Regions from separate parts of the Paramixta manurensis genome, predicted to be linked through region 1. Evidence: predicted binding sites of a transcription regulator. Region 1 holds the regulator's gene; each other region holds the start of a gene.

Evidence for each region. Region 1 encodes PurR, which represses purine synthesis genes. Its sites were predicted from a motif close to CANGCAAACGTTTGCNTG; they were not measured.
Region 2: cvpA (colicin V production protein) is a predicted target of PurR. The motif match lies at 4,756-4,773, and genes of this name have one in related genera.
Region 3: PMPD1_RS21245 (nucleobase:cation symporter-2 family protein) is a predicted target of PurR. The motif match lies at 3,954-3,971, and genes of this name have one in related genera.

The regions. Positions count from the first base shown of each region.
Region 1 is NZ_CP054212.1:2,194,870-2,201,787, forward strand. Features, by position in the region: gene cfa (cyclopropane fatty acyl phospholipid synthase) at 1-570, opposite strand, end outside; gene punC (purine nucleoside transporter PunC) at 877-2,079, opposite strand; gene punR (DNA-binding transcriptional activator PunR) at 2,197-3,114, shown strand; gene purR (HTH-type transcriptional repressor PurR) at 3,165-4,190, opposite strand; gene cydH (cytochrome bd-I oxidase subunit CydH) at 4,477-4,566, shown strand; gene PMPD1_RS10695 (aldo/keto reductase) at 4,826-5,893, shown strand; gene PMPD1_RS10700 (C40 family peptidase) at 5,987-6,766, opposite strand.
Region 2 is NZ_CP054212.1:3,183,444-3,190,361, forward strand. Features, by position in the region: gene PMPD1_RS15265 (ABC transporter permease) at 1-164, opposite strand, end outside; gene PMPD1_RS15270 (histidine ABC transporter permease HisQ) at 161-847, opposite strand; gene hisJ (histidine ABC transporter substrate-binding protein HisJ) at 931-1,713, opposite strand; gene PMPD1_RS15280 (UbiX family flavin prenyltransferase) at 1,990-2,559, opposite strand; gene purF (amidophosphoribosyltransferase) at 2,661-4,178, opposite strand; gene cvpA (colicin V production protein) at 4,215-4,700, opposite strand; gene dedD (cell division protein DedD) at 4,857-5,564, opposite strand; gene folC (bifunctional tetrahydrofolate synthase/dihydrofolate synthase) at 5,554-6,822, opposite strand; gene accD (acetyl-CoA carboxylase, carboxyltransferase subunit beta) at 6,890-6,918, opposite strand, start outside.
Region 3 is NZ_CP054212.1:4,418,095-4,425,012, reverse strand. Features, by position in the region: gene fabY (fatty acid biosynthesis protein FabY) at 1-651, shown strand, start outside; gene PMPD1_RS21250 (AsmA family protein) at 696-2,378, opposite strand; gene PMPD1_RS21245 (nucleobase:cation symporter-2 family protein) at 2,517-3,902, opposite strand; gene ycaC (isochorismate family cysteine hydrolase YcaC) at 4,070-4,705, opposite strand; partial or broken gene PMPD1_RS21235 (pirin family protein) at 4,767-4,871, opposite strand; gene PMPD1_RS21230 (LysR family transcriptional regulator) at 4,989-5,894, shown strand; gene recG (ATP-dependent DNA helicase RecG) at 5,905-6,918, opposite strand, start outside.

The sequences.
Region 1 (6,918 bases):
GCCATAATTCCGTGCGGCATATTCAGCCAATCCACCCCAGCCGCAACCGATATCCAGCAATGACATGCCGGGTTCGAGTTTGAGCTTGTCGCAAATCATTTTTAGTTTGGCGTCTTGGGCCGCCTGGAGATTATCGGCTTCTTTCCAGTAGGCGCAAGAATATTGCATATGCGTATCTAGCATCAGTGAAAAAAGATCATTACCTAAATCGTAATGTTCTTTACCCACAATCCATGCCCGCTTTTTCGATTGCAAATTAGTCAGTCGGGCAGCGGCAATACGCAGCGTATCTTTAAAATGGTGGGGGAGTTTCTCATCCAGTTTATGTTTTAACACTCGGTGAAAAAACATATCCAGCCGTTCACATTCCCACCAGCCATCCATATAACTTTCGCCTAGCCCTAGCGATCCTTCCTGCAACACGCGTTTAAAAAAATCAGGATTTTTGACCTGAATATCCCAGGGGCGTGTACCATTGATTTCAATATCGGCCATGTTAAGCATTTCATGGACGATACGATACCAGTGATTTTCTTCAAGGCTCACTTCTTCTATACACGATGAACTCATAGCTTCTCCATCACCTGTGTGATCTGAACCTGAGAAATAGAATAGACAATTTCTACAGGGTTGTGCGAGAACTCACGGAAAATCCGTGCGGCCTGATATCCGACGTTTAACAGAGGATTGAAATTGAACGAAAAAAACTGCAGAGAAGCGGAACGAAAGCCACGCTGGATAACGCTGCGACAACCCTGTCAGCCCAATCAAAAAAAGTTGATCATTTGTTATAAAATATTGCCTGAACATGAGTATATGCTCACGCCAGACAATATTCAATGGATTATTGTTAGGGTGCTAAGTAAATAATTTCAATCAGTTATTGGTTGCCCGACAGACAGTCGATACCGGCCTCTGCGCCTCGTTCTGACGTTGAAATTGTAGTGCAAAACCGAGTAATGCCAACCCGATAGTTGATAACATTACGCTGGTGGTCGTCAGCAGAGTATGTTCAATCAGTGATGAGACCGCCAGACTGGCGAGAAAACAGAGCCCCAACTGCAGCATATTCTGTAACGCTGCCGCTTTGCCGGTGTCTTGCGGGAAGGGCAGCAGCGCGTTGGCAACCACAATCGGATACAGAGCGCCATTAGCCATTGCCATGCCGCAGAAAGGTATCAACAACCCCACTAACGTGACATGGCCGGTAACCGCAACGGTAAAAATGCTCGCGACGCTCAGAGTATAGAGGGCGAGTAGCCACGGCAGTAAGCTTTTACTCTGCAGATGGTTTAGCGCCGTACGGCAACCGAACCCGCCAATCAGAAACGCGATGGTTTGTGGCACATAGCTCAAGCCGATATCTCCTGGGGTGAGACCCAAGTCGGCAAGAATAAACGGCGAACCGGTGAGCCAGGCGAAAAAGCTGGCGGAGCAGGCCGCATAGATCAACACGTTTCCGCTATATACGCGTGAGGCCAGCAGAGAAAGCACGCTGGCTTTTTTCTGTGATTCATCGACCGGCTGGCGGGTGTTTTTCAGCGAAAGTGTCGCTAACAGCAAAGCCAGTGCGGTCAATAATAAAACCAGGAAAATGCTACGCCATGAGAAATGGTTTAGCAGCCAGGCGCCTAGCAGCGGCGCCAGCGCGGGAGAAAGCGCCACCAGCGGCATAATGGTCGCGAAGACGCGATTGGCTTGTGGCCCGGCATAGCGATCAACCACCAGCGCTTGCCAACTTACCGCCGCCGAACAGACCCCGACCGCCTGGATAAAACGTAGCGCCAGCAGCAATGTGGCGTCTGTCACCCACAACATGCCTGCACAACCAACAATAAACAGACTTAACCCGGCGAGCAGAACGGGTTTGCGGCCAATGCGATCGGAAACCGGCCCCCAGATGAGTTGCGCACAGGCGAAACCGGCCAGGAAGATGCTCAGACTGGCGCTAATCGTACCGGGGTGCGTTTGCAAGTCCTGCTGCATCGCGCCGAAAGCGGGGAGATACATATCGGTGGCGAGAAAGCCCAACATGCTCAGTAGGGCGAGGTACAACAAAAATCCTTTCGATCTCATCATTAAACAACTCTTTTATTATTACAGGTGATTTTAACGCCGCAGAGTGTAAAGGGGTGCAAGAGTGCTTGTGAAACGCTAATATTTGCACATTGCTATCAAAAAAATTGCAGGCAAAAAATGTGGTCTGAATATTCTCTCGAAGTACTTGATGCCGTTGCGCGTACTGGCAGTTTTACCGCAGCGGCAAATGAGCTTCATCGCGTTCCCTCCGCCGTCAGTTATACGGTACGGCAACTGGAGGAGTGGTTGGCGGTAAGCTTGTTTGAGCGGCGGCATCGCGATGTGGTTCTGACCGATGCCGGCGCGCTATTTATTCGCGAAAGCCGTGGTGTTATCAAAAAAATGCTTGCCACGCGGCGTCAGTGTCAGCAGGTAGCTAATGGCTGGCGAGGTCAGTTGAGCATTGCGGTCGATAGGATTGTAAAACCACAGCGAACGCGTCAACTGGTGTTGGATTTTTACCGCCACTTCCCGGATATGGAACTGCTGGTTTCACCGGAAGTCTTTAATGGGGTTTGGGATGCGCTGGCAGATGGGCGAGTTGAAGTGGCTATTGGGGCAACTCAGGCCATTCCGGTCGGTGGCCGTTTCGCCTTCCGCGACATGGGCACCCTGAACTGGCGTTGCGTGGTAAGCGCCACACACCCATTAGCCAGCTATCGCGATGTGCTGGATGATGAAGTCATTCGCGCCTGGCCATCACTGGTACTGGAGGACACCTCACGCGCCTTACCGCGACGAACCACTTGGACGTTGGACAATCAGCGGCGTCTGGTGGTACCGGATTGGGAAACCGGGTTCGATTGCTTACAGGCCGGGCTTTGCGTCGGGATGGTGCCCGGGCACTTCGCCGCGCCGTGGTTAGCCGCGGGGCATTTGCATGAGCTAAATCTGGCGACACGTTTTCCCGACAGCCCCTGCTGCGTGAGTTGGATCGAGCAGGATACGTCTCCGGCGCTGACATGGTTATTGAGCTATCTTGGCACCGGAGAGACGTTGAATGAGGAGTGGTTACGTGAAGAGAAGGGAACCTAACGCCCATCGCGTCGTGTTGCGGACAGCGGCGCTGCCCGCAGCATTAAGCGTTACCGCCGGTAATCAAGGAACGGGCCATCGGCAACCGAGCGGCGCTCGACCAGATGGGGATGAACTTCAATAGTTTGCGGCTCTTCGCGTTTGTTGATAATACGGTCAAGCAGCATATCGAAAGCGGTTTCGCCTAACTGCTCTTTAGGCTGGTGTACGGTGGTCAATGCTGGCGCGAAATAACGCGCGTTGCGCACGTTGTCATACCCGATCACCGAAATATCCTGTGGGACGCGTAACCCCAGTTCATCGGCGGCGCAAATCGCGCCCATCGCCATAATATCGCCGCCGCAAAATACAGCTGTAGGCCGCTGTTTTTGCGAGAGAATCTGTTGCATAGCTTGGTAGCCTGATTCTGGCTCAAAATCGCCCTGAACAATCCATTCGTTGCGCACCGGGATATTCTCTTCAGCCAATGCTTTCAGAAAGCCGGCGTGACGACCGCCGCCGGTATTTCGCTCCATCTGGCCGGGAATCGCCCCAATATCACGGTGACCACGCTCAATAAGATAGCGACCTGCCAAATAGCCGCCTTCAAAAGCGTTATCCAGCACCGTATCGGTAAAGTCGCCGCGTGATTCGCCCCAATCCATCACCACCATCGGAATAGAACGGTTTTCTTCCAGCATTTTTAATAAATCGTTCGGATATTCCGAACACATTACCAGCAACCCGTCGACGCGTTTTTGCGCCATCATTGACAGGTAGGCCTGCTGTTTTTGCAAATCGTTATGCGCATTGCCAAGGATGAGAGTGTAGCCACGCTCAAAACAGCGGTTTTCGACCGCCTCAATAATTTCGGCAAAATAGGGCGCTTCGCTTGAGGTGGCCAACAGGCCGATCGACTTAGTGTGATTAACCTTAAGGCTGCGTGCGACCGCGCTCGGCGAATAGTGCAGCGCTTTAATCGCATCCTGCACCGCTTCCCGCGTCTCTTCGGCTACGAAACGGGTTTTATTGATGACATGTGAAACGGTGGTGGTCGAAACCCCGGCGCGTTTCGCCACATCTTTAATTGTTGCCATTAAAATGGTACTCCTGGTTTATCGCAACTGGCTGATAAACTGAATGTTAATCGTTTGCGTCAATTTAGCTTTTCGACCCGGCGTTATTCATGTTTTAGGGTGGCTTTCTGAGTCATATCAGGAAGGTGGAACACCGGGAACAGGCAGCCAACAACCGAATGCGACGGTTGTTGCGCAACGGAAAAACGAAATTCTATCAAGGCTGTGAGCATAAGACGAGATTTTTACCGGCAACTGTGCGAAAATCTATTCAATTACCCTTTGTAAGGTCTTTCAGGAGCGAAACATGTCAACCGATCTAAAGTTTTCATTGTTTACAACCGTCGCTGCTTTACTGGTGATTGTGGCTTTTAGCCTGACGGCGGTTATGCACTAAGCTGGCGAAAATAAAAAATCATTGATGAGCTGCACGCCAAATGTTGGGCATCCAACAAAGTAAGGTGCAGTTTTTTTATGTGCCGACACGCCCCTCGCTGCAGGCATCTTTGAACTATCACGCATAAGAAATGAACGCACACGCCTTCTTCGCTGATTAAGGACGACATACCCTGTCTGTTCCGGTTGGAAGCGATCACTCGCCCTCGACTTACCGGCAGCTCATTGGCTGCATTCTCTAACCTGAACAGGAGCAATCAATGCCTCTCAATCACTTTGTCACACTTGGACGTTCCGGATTGCGCGTTAGCCCATATTGTCTGGGAACCATGACGTTCGGTGAAGACTTCGGCTGGGGAGCCAGCCCCGAAGAGTCGTTCGCTATGCTTGATGAATATCTGGCGCGTGGAGGAAACTTCGTGGATACCGCCAATATTTATACTGCCGGTCATTCTGAGCAAATTATCGGAGATTACCTTACCCAAAATCGCGTTCGGCGCGATGCGTTGGTACTTAGCACTAAGTTCTATTGCAACCTGCACCCGGGCGATCCGAACGGCGGCGGGGCGGGGCGCAAAGCGCTTATCCAACAATGCGAAGCCTCTTTGAAACGGCTCCAGTGCGACTATATCGATATCTATTGGTTGCACAACTGGGATCGAACCGCGCCCATTGAGGAGACACTACGCGGTCTCGACGATCTGGTTACCGCCGGTAAAATTCGTTATGTCGGCTTCTCAGACATTCCCGCCTGGAAAACGGCCGAAGCGCAGATGTTTGCTCAATTTCGGGGATGGGCGCCGATTATTGCGCTCCAGCTTGAGTATTCGCTGCTAGAGCGAACAAGCGAGGGTGAATTGTTCCCGATGGCACAAGCGATGGGGATGGGGATCATGCCTTGGTCGCCCCTGAAAAGCGGTTTCCTGAGCGGAAAGTTTAGACGTGGCAACGCAGAGAATGTTGATACCAAACGTACCAATCTGGTTGGCGTGCCTGGTGAGGCGGATTACGACATTATTGAAACCGTGGTGGAGGTTGCCTCGCAACTTGGCGCCAGCCCTGCGTCGGTGGCTTTGGCTTGGGTCCGATCACAATCAGGCGTTAGTTCTACTCTGATTGGCGCACGGCGTCTTGACCAGCTTAAAGCCAATCTGGATTCTCTTGATGTGACACTCTCTGCTGAGCAGATGAGTATGCTAAGTAAGGTCTCCAGGCCGAAGCTGAATTTCCCGGCCGACAACAACGCCACCTTGGCACCAATGTTGGCGTTCTCCGGCATGACCGTCGATGGTAATGCCGTGCCGTCGTTCGAGCGGCGCTCTGATTGAAGCCAGTGAGAAGGGGCGTTGCTGCCGAAAACGGGTTATGACCTCAGGCGCATAATCATACCAGCGTCAAAAGCTATTTTGATGCTGGTGGCGTTAGCGAATGGTTTTTGGCGTCATCACCCGACGTGCGCCGACATAGTGCCGTTGCCAATAGTCTTCGGTGAGCTGGCTTATCTGAATATCTTTTCCGGTACGCGGCGATTGAATAAATTTGCCATTACCTAAATAAACCCCAACGTGGTCAGCGGCACCGCGGTTATTAATGCGGAAGAACACTAAATCCCCTTTTTCCAGCGATTGACGCTGTACCGGCGCGGCATCACGCAAGTGATACATCTCGTTGGCGGTGCGGGGGATCTTAAATTTAACCAAGTCTTTATAAGCGTACCAAACCAGCCCGCTACAATCGAAACCGGTATGCGGCGAAGTCCCGCCCCATTGATAAGGCTTACCTAACTGCCCCATTAATTTATTCATCGCCGTTTCACGCGCTTTCTGATAACGCTCGCGATGCACTTTACTCATTTTCAACGGCCCTTGCTCGGTGGCGGCGGTCGAAAGCGTATGGCGATACTTACCACGTTGATGCCCGTAGCGTTTGCCCGTTTTTACCGTATGTTTTTTTACCGGCGCTTTGAGAGAGGCGATTTCTGCTTTAGGTTTTTTCTTGAGTTTAAGTTTCTGGGCAATCGGCAAACGACTTTTTTTCGTGCTGGTTTTTACCTGACGCCGTTTTTTACGCTCATCTTCACGTGCGCTTTTCTTATCAATCTTATGATGATTGGCATTAATAGGGGCCTGCGGCGAAGCCTGCGCCACATTGAAGAATAACTGAGCAAATGCCAGCAAAAAGAGCGTAATGAGTAAACGCATAATCCCGTTACAGGTAAAGCCCTCAAAAAACAGAGAGCGGCCAGAAGAGACAACCCTGCCGTCAGGCAGGCCCGGACCCAATTCTAATCTAACTTTTTCGCAAAAGGTAAGGTCTTTTTCCATTAATCATTCACTCAGGACAAAAAGCCTGC
Region 2 (6,918 bases), 990 kb from region 1:
ATCGCCCGATTAGGAGAAACGCGGGCAATCGCCAGTATGACAGCCAGACAACCGCCAATGACCACCGAGATAATTAATAACCACAGCGTCATCGCCACGCCGGTAAAGCGGTAACCATCGGTCCAGAGCAGGGCTTTCCAATATTCGTGTAGTATATCGATCATAGCTCCGCCCTTTTCACGCCCACCGTATAACGGCGTTCAAGCCACAACAACACGCCGTTTGATAGCGTGGTAAATATCAGGTAAATCACCCCGGCAACAATCGCGAAGAAGAACGGCTGCCAAGTGCTTTTGCCCGCCAGTTGTGTGGCTTTCACCACATCTTCCAGCCCCAATAGCGACACCAGCGCGGTGGCTTTAAGGATTACCTGCCAGTTGTTGCCGATTCCCGGCAGCGCATAGCGCATCATGGCGGGAAACATTATCCGCCGGAAAGTTTGTGACCCGGTGAAACCAAACGCCGTCGCCGCCTCAATCTGCCCGCGCGGCACGGCAAGGAACGCGCCACGGAAGGTTTCCGTGAAATACGCGCCGTAAATAAAGCCCAGCGTAATGATCCCGGCCACCATCGGATCAATATCGAATTGCGCCATACCGAGCGCATCCGTAACCTGGTTGAGCATGATTTGCAGGCCATAAAAAATCAGCAACATCAGTACCAAATCAGGCACGCCGCGAATCAGTGTGGTGTAACCTTCAAAAATCAGGGCAAGGAAGCGATTACCAGAGAGTTTGGCGCCTGCGCCAATCAGGCCGAGGATAACCGCAAGCAAGACGGAGCTCAGCGCCAGTTCCAGCGTGACCAGCGCGCCTTTGAATATTACGTCAGAATAGCCATACAACATGGGAATTTTCCTGTCGTGCCAGAGCAAACGAAAGGCTACCCGCCTGATGACGACGGGCAGCGATGAAGAACGACAGGCGGCAATTAATCGCCGTACACATTAAAGTCGAAATATTTTTTCGCTATCTTGTCGTAAGTACCGTCTTTACGCATCGCTTCGAACGCTTTGTCGATAGACGCCTTCAGATCGGTATCATCTTTACGCAGCCCCATACCGGTGCCGACGCCGAAGATTTTGTCATCTTTAACTGCCGGACCGGCAAACGCGTAGTCTTTGCCAACCGGTTGTTTGAGGAACCCTTCGCTGGCCTGCACTTCATCCTGGAAAGCGGCATCAATACGGCCAGCGTTCAAATCCTGGTAGACCAAATCCTGGTTTGCATAAGGCGTCACGTTAACGCCTTTTGGACGCCAGTACTGGTTGGCATACGTTTCTTGGGTGGTGCCCTGTAGGAAACCGATATTTTTGCCTTTCAGCGATTCAATCGTCGGTTGCAGTTTAGAGCCTTTTGGCGCGACCAGACGTGCGTTAGCGGCGTACAGTTTGTCGGAGAACGCGATCTCTTGCTGACGTTTTTCAGTAATGGAAAGCGAAGAGATAATCGCGTCGATTTTTTTCGCTTTCAGCGACGGAATGAGGGCATCGAAATCACTTTCGACATAGGTACATTTGGCGGCAATGCGTTTGCAGATTTCATTGGCCAAATCAATATCAAACCCTACCAACTGGCCCTGTGCGTTTTTCGACTCAAACGGTGGATAGGTTGGGTCAGTGCCAATGCGTAGCGATTGTGGTACGGCGGCAAATACGCTGCCGGCGCTGGAGAAAGCCAGCATCAAAGACAGAGCCAGGACTCGCTTTTTCATAGATTACCCTCGAGTGAAGTGCTTCTTGTTATGGTGTGCATCGTGTGTTTGCGCTGTTGAATTTGCACTTTTCATGCCAGTTCTGGCGGCCTAAGACGCCGCTCACCGGTCCGCTAAGCGATACGCCTAAAATCGGCGTTAACGCGTAGATTGCGAGGGAAAATATAGCAGGGTTGTTAAGACGAAAAAGCAACTATGTTACGTTTTGGTGCACGCGATGCACGAAAAGTGATCCAGGCTGGATAATTGCACCGCGATGGGTCATTAATTGAACATCTATGCACCTTGCCAGCGCGTAAACAGGTCTTGCGGCAAGTTAATATCAAACTGATCGAGGATACGGTTGACGGTTTGGTCAACAATCTGCTGCACGTTTTCCGGGCGGTGATAAAAAGCGGGTACCGGCGGCATAATAATCGCCCCCATCTCCGCTGCGGTGGTCATCATCCGCAGGTGGCCGACATGGAGCGGGGTTTCACGTACGCACAAGACCAACTTGCGCCGTTCTTTGAGTACTACATCGGCGGCGCGCGTCAGCAAGCCGTCGCTATAACTGTGAACAATGCCAGAGAGGGTTTTCATTGAGCAGGGCGCAATCACCATACCGTCGGTTTTAAACGAACCGGATGAGATGCTGGCGGCAATATCGCGCACATCATGCACCACATCGGCAAACCCCTGTACCTCACGTAACGTATAATCGCTTTCCAGCGCCAGCGTTTGCCGCGCCGCCTGACTCATCACCAAATGGGTTTCGATTTCCGGCAGCGTTTGCAATATCTGCAATAGACGCACGCCATAAATGACGCCGCTGGCGCCGGAAATGCCGATGATCAGTCTTTTCATTACGTTGCCTTGTTAAAACGTATTCAGGGCGATGCATGCATCGCCCCTACGTGTCTCGCGCCCGGGCAAGCCCGGCCAATCTATTTGCCTATCCTCAACGATTACCCTTCATTATGCAACTCAAGGTTCTCTACCTCATTCTGCCGCGCCAATGCCTTTGCATCATCATTACGCAGCGACTGGAGGTACTCCAGATAGCGCTGATCCACATCTTTGGTTACATAGACGCCGTTAAACACCGAACACTCAAATTGCGTAATGTCCGGATTCTCTTCACGTACCGCATCAATCAGGTCATCCAAGTCCTGGAAAATCAGCGCATCGGCTTTAATGAGCGCGCGGATTTCCTCTACTTCCCGGCCATGAGCAATTAACTCGGTGGCACTGGGCATATCAATGCCGTACACATTCGGGAAGCGAATTTCCGGCGCGGCAGAGGCCAGATAGACCTTTTTCGCGCCCGCTTCGCGCGCCATTTCGATAATTTGCTCGGAGGTGGTGCCACGCACGATCGAATCATCCACCAGCAGCACATTCTTATCGCGAAACTCGGCGCGGTTAGCATTCAACTTACGTCGCACCGCGTTACGCCGCAATTGCTGGCCCGGCATGATAAAAGTACGCCCAACGTAGCGGTTTTTCACAAAGCCCTGCCGGTATGGCTTATCCAGAATACGGGCAATTTCCAGCGCCACATCGGTCGAAGTTTCCGGGATCGGAATCACCACATCAATGTCGAGATCTTCCCATTCGCGCGCGATTTTTTCACCCAACTTGGTGCCCATCCGCACGCGTGCGCTGTAGACCGAGATTTTATCGAGGAAAGAATCCGGACGCGCAAAATATACATATTCAAACAAGCAGGGGTTGCTTTTGGGATTCTCGGCGCACTGGCGAGTGAACAACTGCCCTTTTTCGGTGATGTACACCGCTTCGCCCGGCGCCACATCTCGCAGAAATTCAAAACCCAGCGTATCCAGCGCGACACTTTCGGAGGCGACCATATATTCCACCCGCTCATCCGGCAGCCGACGTTTGCCCATCACTAAAGGACGAATGCCGTTCGGATCGCGGAAGGCGACCATGCCATGACCGATGATCATCGCCACACAGGCGTAAGCGCCACGCACATGCTGATGCACTGCCGCTACCGCTGAGAAAATATTTTCCGCTTCCAGCGGATAGTGCTGAAAACGATCCAGCTCCTGCGCAAAAATATTGAGCAGAATTTCGGAATCCGAGGTGGTGTTGACGTGACGGCGACCGCTTTCAAACAGTTGCTTACGCAGCTCATGGGCGTTAGTCAAATTGCCGTTATGCGCCAGAGTAATGCCATAAGGTGAGTTAACGTAGAAGGGCTGCGCTTCAGAGGCGCTGGAACTACCCGCCGTTGGATAACGAACATGGCCGATACCCATATTGCCCTGCAAACGCTGCATATGGAGTGCTTCGAACACATCACTGACCAACCCGTTGGCTTTACGGAGACGGAAACAGTTCAATGCGTCGATAGTACAAATGCCTGCGGCATCCTGCCCACGGTGCTGAAGCACCGTTAACGCGTCATAAATCGACTGGTTTACCGGCATGAATCCGGTGATACCGACAATACCGCACATGTAGTCATATCCTCATAAGCCGCACCCCCGGCGCGATTACCGGGGTAAAAAACTCGACGTGCTTTTTAGGTAGTCAAAAAACCACCCGATGATGCCACGGAACTGGGGAATGAGTTGGGACTGCTGCCAGTCAGGGCTTTTTGAAAAGCCGGTGAAGACATCAAGGAAGAACAAAATGGCGGAAACAATCAGCACGCCACGTACCGCCCCGAAACAAACGCCTAACACCCTATCGGTACCTGACAGCCCGGTCTTATCAACCAGTGTGCCGATCACATAATTCACTATCGCGCCGACAATCAGCGTGGCGATAAACAGCACCGCGATGGCGATCCCATTTCGCACCAGTTCATCTTCAAAACCTGTAAACCAGACCGCGAGGAAGGAGTAGTAATGACTGGCGACAAAGAATGCGCACCCCCAGGCAACGAGAGAAAGTGCTTCCCGAACAAACCCACGGATTAGGCTGACAACAGCCGAAAAACCGATAATCGCAATAATGACGTAATCTATCCAGATCATGAACTCTTCCAGCGACAGTGCCCCTGCATCCAGTTCGGGGCGAATTCTAACAGAAAAAGAAAACGTTTGCGTAGGGGTTTTCTTTTTCCAGACCAAATAAAAAGGGGCGATGAAAAAAAGCTAATCCCCGCCCCTGGTTAGCGCAATTGCACGCGGTTAACGTGCGCTATAGGGCTTCACCACGCCGCCTAGTCCGGAAATGCCCTTCAGCTCGCTGACCGCAGCCTGCATTTTGGCTTTCGATGCATCCGGCCCGACATAGATGCGGGTGATTTGCCCCTGCACCGGCGTGGCGGGAACGGTAAAGGCACGATAACCGGATAACCGTAGCTGTGCCACGACTTCGCTCACCTTCGCCGCATTTTTCAATGCGCCCAGTTGCACCACCCAAGCCTGCCCGCTCGGCGCTGGCGACTCCTGAGGTTTCGCTTCCGGTTTCGGTACTTCAACCGGCTTAGGTTTTGGCGGCTCAACCGGTTTTGGCTTCGGTTGCTCAACCGGTTTCGGTTTTGGCGTTGCCACCGGTTTCGGCTTCGCCGGCTGCATTGGCGGCGGCGCGACAACCGTCGGCTGATTGTCAGACTGTGGTACCGCCGTGCCGTTATCCGCCGATTGCGCCGGACGCGCGCTATTCCCTTCTACCGCCGCGCTGGCGCCTTCCGGCGGCTGCGCCGGGAGGGATTGCGTAACTGGCGGTACCATATCGGTATCCTGTTGGTCATCCGGTTTCGGCACCAATGGAATGGCCGCGAACTCTTCTTTGTAATGCTTTTTCTTGCCGTCGAGTAAGCCCGGCAACACAATTACGCCAACGGCGACCAAAATAACGGTCCCGACTAAACGGTTTTGAAACTTACTTGCCACTGCCGTTCTCCGTTTCCATCGCTTCCATCACCTGCGCCACGGTATGAAACGATCCACATACCAGCACAATATCCTGTACTCCCGCCGCGCGCTGTGCCGCACGCCATGCTGCTTCAACATTGGCAAATGCCTGCGCGTGCGGTAAATGGTCAATTAATTGCTGTGCCGTTGCGCCACGCGGCCCTGCCAGCGGCGCGCAGTACCATTCATCGACTTGCGGCGCTAAACAGGCGAGCGTACCGGCAATATCTTTGTCATGCAGCATCCCAACCACCGCATGGACTTTACCCTGCTTCGGCAGCGCCGCCAGGCGACTGGCAAGATACGCTGCCGCATGCGGATTATGCGCCACATCCAGGATCACCTGCGGCGCATGCGCCACGGTTTGAAAACGACCGGGTAAGGTAGCTTTATCCATCCACTGCCGAATCAACGCTTCCGGGACGGTGAGTTCAGAAAGACGCAATGCAGCCAATGCGGTCGCGGCATTTGGCAACGGTACTTGCGGCAACGGCAAATGGTTTAACGTTCCTTGCGCATCCTGGAACGTCCAACCCTCGCCATCTTGATGATAACGCCAGTCACGATCGCATCGGGCGAGCAGCGCGCCCTTTTGGTGCGCAACATCAGCAATGGATGTCGGCATATCGGGCTCGCCCACGACCGCAGGTTTATTGGCGCGAAAAACGCCGGCCTTCTCTCGACCAATGCTTTCGCGGTCTGGCCCCAGCCAATCGGTATGATCTAACGCGATGCTGGTCACCACCGCTACATCCGCGTCAACAATATTGGTCGCGTCCAGCCGCCCACCTAACCCCACTTCAAGGATCACCACATCCAGCGCCGCCTGCTTAAACAGCATCAGCGCCGACAAGGTACTAAACTCAAAATAGGTCAACGACGTGTCACCCCGTCCGGCTTCAATCGCAGCAAAAGTCGCGGTATGTGCTGCTTCGTCCAACTCTTCGCCCTGCACTCTTACCCGTTCGGTATAACGCAGTAAATGCGGTGAGCTATAAACGCCGACGCGATAGCCTGCCGCCAATAACAGCGTTTCTAAAGTGCGACAGGTGGTGCCTTTGCCATTGGTCCCCGCCACGGTAAACACCGTCGGCGCCGGTTTAAGCAGACAGAGATGCGATGCGACGCGCCGGATACGATCCAGCCCGAGCTCAATGGCCTGAGAATGTAAATGCTCAAGATAATGAAGCCACGTGGCCAAAGGCGACGTGGCTTGAGGAAGGTGAAGATTATCCATGTGTCCCGTTCACAGCGTTACGGTTCATTGGTGAAAGGAACAGCAAGCTGTTCCTCTCCATCATCTGTCAGGCCTCGTTGCTTTCCGGTGCGGCAT
Region 3 (6,918 bases), 2.2 Mb from region 1:
GCGCGGCAGGAAGGCGCAAAGCGTGTGGTGTGTAGCGCGCGCGAAGACGCAGTGGATTTCTTTGCCAAGTTGGGTTACTTCAACGAAGGGGAAATTACCGCGCCGCAAACCACGCCAGTGCGCCATTTTTTGATGATCAAGCCAGTGATTACGCTGGATGATATTTTGCACCGCGCTGACTGGTGCGGGCAGTTGCAGCAGGCATGGTATGACCATATCCCCCTCAGTGAAAAGATGGGGGTGCGTATCACGCAATATACCGGCCAGAAATTTATTACCACCATGCCGGAAACCGGCAACCAGAATCCACACCATACCCTTTTCGCCGGCAGCCTGTTTTCACTCGCTACACTGACCGGCTGGGGATTGATTTGGCTGTTGCTACGCGAACGCCACTTAGGCGGCACGATTATTTTGGCCGACGCGCATATCCGCTATAGCCATCCGATTATGGGCAGGCCGGGGGCGGTGGCGGATTTAGGGTCGCTCAGTGGCGATCTTGATCGTTTAGCGCGCGGGCGCAAAGCGCGCGTTCAGCTAGAGGTTGAATTGTTTGGCAATGATGAGTGTGGCGCGGTATTCGAAGGTGTTTATATCGTGTTGCCAGCCGATCCGGATGGCCCGCTGGAAGCCGGTGGTTCTGGCGGCTAATTGGCCAGCGAACGGGCGGTTGAATGCCGCCCGTTGCGGTTTGGCTAGGGTTGTAGCGCGCCGTTATGCAGCGTTTGTTGTACTGACTGCTGATCCTTATTAATGGTCAGCGTACCATTTGCCGTGGATTTCAGCGGCGTCCCGGCGGCGAGGCTGGCATTAAGTTTTAACTGCATCGTCGCATCCCCTTCCAGCGAGACGGCTGGCCAACCCCAGTTATGCAGGAGGTTAGCCGGAACCGAACGCCCGTTAAGCGTTAGCGCCAGGTTACGGGTTGGCGCTTGATCAAGCGTCGCCAGGCTTTCCACCATACCGGTACCGGTAAACGCGCTCAGCTCGGTCACCTTAATTTGATTATCATCAGCGGTGAGTGCAATTGAGGGATGACGTAAATCGGTGCGATTGAACGTCGCTTCCGCCGCATTGAAGTTCAGCGAGCCCGACCAAATGCCCCACTGGTGATTACGCGCCATCAGCAAATTGCTGCCGTTACCGTCCAGCGCGGTCATCTGGAAAGGAAAATCCGGATTAATATCAATAACCAGGTTGCGGTTACCGCTAAATTTGGTGACTGCCACACTGTCGAGCCAGCCCGGTAGCGGCTGCATCCAGCGGTCACGCCAGTTATCCGGCAAGGTATATTCCAGCCCCGCCAGCATCAACTCATCCAGCGTTAAGCGTTTATTCTGACGCGCCCAGTTACCCTCGGCGCGTACCAGCCCATTGACCCAGCGTGAACTGAACTGCGTAATCTGTATGCCCTGCGGAGAGAAACTGAGGTTGAGAATCGGATCATTCAGCTCAAGGCGCCCATTGATAAAGTTACTGGCGTTCATCGAGAGAGAGCCGCCGTCGCTTTGCCAGTCCTCGCCGCGCAACGTGAAATCCTTCAGCGCCAGATCAAGATCGGTCACTGCCCAATCTGGCCCTTGCAGCCGGGCATCGGTCATATCCATGCGATCGATATGAATGGAGGGCAGCGCCATGAGCGGTTTCAGAAAATCCTGTAACGTCCGATCGGTTTGCAGGCGGATATCGGTCAGACGCAACCTGGCGATGTTCCAGTTACCCTGCGCGTCACGCTGCGCGCTACCGGTCATTGAACCCCGCGCTAAATCAGCGCCCACGTTACTAAACACCCATTGATTGTTGGCGATACGCCCCTGAATCAGCACATTATTTCCCACTACACCATCGAGCTTCATGGTTGTGGCGCTCATTTGGAAACTGGCGTTATTTCCCAGCAAATCGCCGACTTCGGGTTTCCACGGTATCACGCCGCCAGTCACTTGCCCGGCGCTGAACGGCAGTGCGCTTTGCGGGCTATTAATCGCCATCTCATTAAGTTGTAGGCGGTTAGCGCGCATTGGCCAGGCGATGCGGTTGGCCATATTAGCGGCGTTCAGCACACCCTCATGTAGGGTGATAGTATCGAAATGCAGCGGATCGCTAAACTGAGTCAACGCCAGCCCAAGATCGACTCGCTTCGCCACCACAATAGCGGGCTGCCCATCGTGACCGAAGCTAAAATCATCCAGGATAAAGTGGGAAGGATTAGAGAAGTTATGCTCAATTTTGGTTACGGAAAGATGATAGTCCGTATTATCCGTGATCCAACGGCTTACCCAGCCTGCGCCCCAGCGCGTTTGCAGTAAAACGTATACCACCACGATCAGGAGTAGCAGCAGTAGCAGTAGCGTAAAGAGAAATTTTCCGATGAACTTCATTGCATCCTTCCCTATGAATTTCCGGTCACTGGATGTTATGCCTGAATTACCGCCCGGTCTCAACCGCCCGGTTGTAAAGTCGGATAAAACGCGAGATGGATTCCAAAATCGGGGCGGATAAGCGCCGCCCCGGGAAGACTATTTTTCTTGCGGGAATACCAAGTTCAGAATAATAGCGGTAATACCGCCCGCTGCAATACCGGAAGAGAGCAAGGTTTTCAGCCAATCGGGCGCAAACTGCAAAATTAAGGGTTGCTGCGAGACGCCCAACCCGGCAGCCAGCGATAGCGCAATAATCATAATCGCACGGCGATTCAATGGTTCGCGGGAAACAATGCGCACACCGGAGGCGGCAATAGTACCGAACATGACAATAGTGGCACCGCCTAACACAGGCTCAGGAATATGTTGTACGAACCCACTCACTGCCGGGAACAGCCCTAAAATAATCAGCATTAGCGCTACGACAAACCCGACATAGCGGCTAGCAACGCCAGTGAGTTGTATTACGCCGTTATTTTGCCCGAAGCAGGAGTTAGGAAACGTATTGAAAAGCGCGGATACAAAAGAGTTAAGGCCATTAGCCAGAACGCCACCCTTCAAACGCTTCATATATAACGGGCCGCTAACCGGTTGCTCCGAAACGTCTGAAGTGGCGGTAATATCGCCGATAGTTTCCAGTGAGGTCACCATAAAGACCAGCACCAGCGGGATGATAAGGTTCCAGTCAAACCCGAGGCCATAGTAGAGAGGCGTTGGCACGGCAATCAAGGCGGTATTGGTTGCCTCAATGGTCTCCGGCAACATGCCCAGCGCCCATGCCAACAGGTAACCTACTGCCATGGCAATCACCAATGAGGCAACGCGCAGGTACGGATTGCGTTGGCGATTGAGTAAAATAATCACTACCAGCACTGCACCTGCCAGTAGCAAATTTTTAGGCGCGCCGAAAGTGTGATCGTTCATCGCGCTAAAGCCGCCGCCAATCGAGGTCAAGCCGACCTGAATCAACGAGAGGCCAATAATCATCACCACAATGCCAGAAACCAATGGCGTGATTATCCGCCTTGCCAGGTGCAATACGCGTGACAAAACCATCTCCGTGCAGGAGGCAACCATCAGCGTGCCAAACAGTGCCGCCATCATGGTGGGTACATCCGCGCCGCCACTTTTGAGCGCCATTCCACCCATAATTAATGGCGTCACGAAGTTAAAACTGGTGCCCTGAATCGAGAGTAAACCCGAGCCGACCGGCCCCCAGGTTTTAATCTGTAGTAAAGAGGCGACGCCAGAAGCGAACAGCGACATGCTGATAATGTGCTGTGTGTCCTGTGCCGGCAGGCTTAAGGCCTGACAAATCAATAACCCAGGTGTGATAACCGCAACAAACATCGCCAACAGATGTTGGCAGGCGGCAAACAAGGTTTGTGGCAATGGCGGGCGGTCTTCCAGACGATAAATCAATTCGCTCTGTGCTTTGCCTTTTTCGGCAGATGCGGCGATTTCACTGGGGCTTGCGGACATAGTTTCTGATCCCTCGGAAAGAAAGTGGCGATTTTAATCTTCTGTCGGGCAAAAGCAATCGTTTGCTATACGGGCGCGTAAAACACAAGGGATATAAAACGAACGGAGCGGAAAAAGAGGAGCACGGCGCCCCTCTTAACGTAAGACAATTTCCTCCGGCGGTGAAATTATGCCAGGGGTTTATTGTCGGTAAGCTTCGCGTAGGCGGTCATTAAATTGCGATAATCCGGGATGTGGTTTGAGAATAGCGTACCCAGCCCCTCAATATCATTACGCCAGTCGCGATGCAGTTCACCCGCCGCGCCAAACCACGTCATTAACTGCGCGCCTGCCTGTGACATGCGCTGCCATGCGGCATTGCGCGTCATTTCGTTAAACGTACCGGAGGCATCGGTAATGACAAATACGTCAAAGCCTTCTGCCAGCGCGGAGAGCGTAGGGAAAGCCACGCAAACCTCGGTAACTACCCCGGCAATAATCAGTTGCTTTTTACCGGTGGCTTTGACGGCTTTCACGAAATCTTCGTTATCCCAGGCATTAATGTTGCCGGGCCGTGCAATATAGGGCGCAGTAGGGAATTTTTCTTTTAGCTCTGGCACCAAAGGTCCATTCGGACCGGTTTCAAAGCTGGTGGTCAAAATGGTTGGCAGCTTAAAGTATTCGGCCATATCGGCCAGCGCCAACACATTATTTTTGAATTTATCAGGATCGATATCGCGCACCAGAGATAGCAAGCCTGTTTGGTGATCGACCAATAGTACCGCGGCGTCATCTTTATTAAGGCGAATGTAAGGTTTACTCATTGTCGTTCTCCTTTAGTTAAATACTGCCCGGCGAATCGGCATAAGCGGTGGTTCACCGGACAATGGCGTTACCTTGGTTGTTGTAAGAAAATACCGAGCGAACCGGAAAACCATCACCGACCCAGTGAGGACGCGGAGCGCTATAAACACCCAGAATTTTTTTCATGCCTCTTCTCCTGAAAACAACGTGTTCGTCTGGGTGAAAGCATAATTATAGAACGACGAACGGTAAAGATGGCAAAAATAGAAATCATAGTTCCTTTGTTAGGACAGTGGAGGGGATGTGTTTGACCTGAACGAACTCTATTATTTTGTCCAGTCGGTCGATCATGGCGGATTCGCGCCGGCAGGGCGGGCGCTGGGGATGCCCAAGTCGAAGCTCAGCCGACGTATCGCAATGCTGGAAGAGCGCCTCGGCGTACGTTTAATCCAGCGTTCGACGCGTAACTTCGCAATGACCGATATCGGGCGGACATACTACGAGCATTGCAAAGCGATGCTGGTTGAGGCGGAAGCGGCGCAAGAGTCGGTGGATATGCAGTGGGCGGAACCTCGGGGCACATTGCGAGTCACTTGTCCGGTGGCGCTGTTGCATTTACACGTTGGCGAAATGTTGACGGCGTTTATGCTGCGTTATCCGCATATCAATCTGCACCTTGAAGCCACCAATCGACGTGTAGATGTCGTCGGCGAATCGGTCGATGTCGCCATCCGTGTACGGCCAGCGCCGCTGGAAGACAGCAATTTGGTGATGCGTGTGCTCTCCGATCGGGGACAATGTCTGGTTGCCAGCCCCGATTTACTTCAATCGCATGGCTTTCCGGTTTCACCGGCTGATTTAAACGGCTTACCCAGCCTGGGATTAGGCGCGCCACAAAATAATTTTTACTGGGATCTCTATGGACCTGATGAGGCGCATGCCCTGGTGCCCCATACGCCGCGTTTTGTGACTACCGATATGGTGGCATTACGCCATGCGGCGATTGCCGGTATTGGCGTGCTACAACTGCCGCAGATTATGTTGAGTGAACCGCTCGGAGAGGGGAAACTGATACGCATTGTGCCTGAGTGGGCGCCACGGCGAGAAATTATCCACGCGGTTTTCCCTTCGCGACGCGGCTTGTTGCCCTCCGTACGCCTGTTTATTGATCATCTGGCCGATAGCTACGCAAAGATAGTGGAAAATTAAGCTTGCCGGATCAGGCGTTGGTATAGCGCTCGGTTTCCGGAAGCCAGCGCTCAATTAACGCCTGTGCTTGCTCAGGGTAATGCTGGTGGATGTGGCGGGCAACACGCTGCACCTCGGGGATCATCTCTCGGTCACGCAGCAGGTCGGCCACTTTGAATTCGGCATTACCGGTTTGGCGCGTGCCGAGTAGCTCGCCCGGACCGCGAATCTCCAAATCACACTGCGCGATGACAAAGCCATCATTGCTGTCGCGCAGTACCTGCAGCCGTTTCTGCGCAGTTTTGCTCAGCGGCGCTTTATACAGTAGCACGCAGTGTGAGGCCACCGCGCCACGCCCGACACGTCCACGCAATTGGTGCAACTGCGCGAGGCCAAGACGTTCCGGGTTTTCAATGATCATTAGGCTGGCGTTAGGAACATCCACGCCTACCTCAATCACCGTGGTCGCGACCAGTAATTGTAATTCGCCCTGTTTAAAGGCCTGCATGACGGCCTGTTTTTCCTGGGGTTTCATGCGGCCATGCACCAGGCCGACCTGTAGTTCCGGCAGCGCGACTTTGAGCTCTTCCCACGTGGCTTCAGCCGCTTGCGCTTCCAAAACGTCCGATTCTTCAATCAGCGTACAAACCCAATATGCCTGGCGGCCTTCCTCGCCACAGGCGCTTTTAACCCGGGCAATAATTTCCGCCCGGCGCGTATCGGGGATCGCGACAGTCGTAACCGGCGTACGCCCCGGCGGCAATTCATCAATGGTTGAGGTATCCAGATCGGCGTAGGCGGTCATCGCCAGAGTGCGCGGAATCGGCGTAGCGGTCATAATCAGTTGATGGGGATGGAAACCTTGCTCTTCGCCTTTCTCCCACAGCGCTAAGCGTTGATGAACACCGAAACGGTGTTGTTCATCAATAATGACCAACGCCAGGCCATTAAACTGTACCTGCTCCTGAAAGATGGCATGCGTCCCGACCACCATTGACACCTGCCCGCTGGCGATCGCCTCTTGCTGCGCCTGACGCGCTTTGCC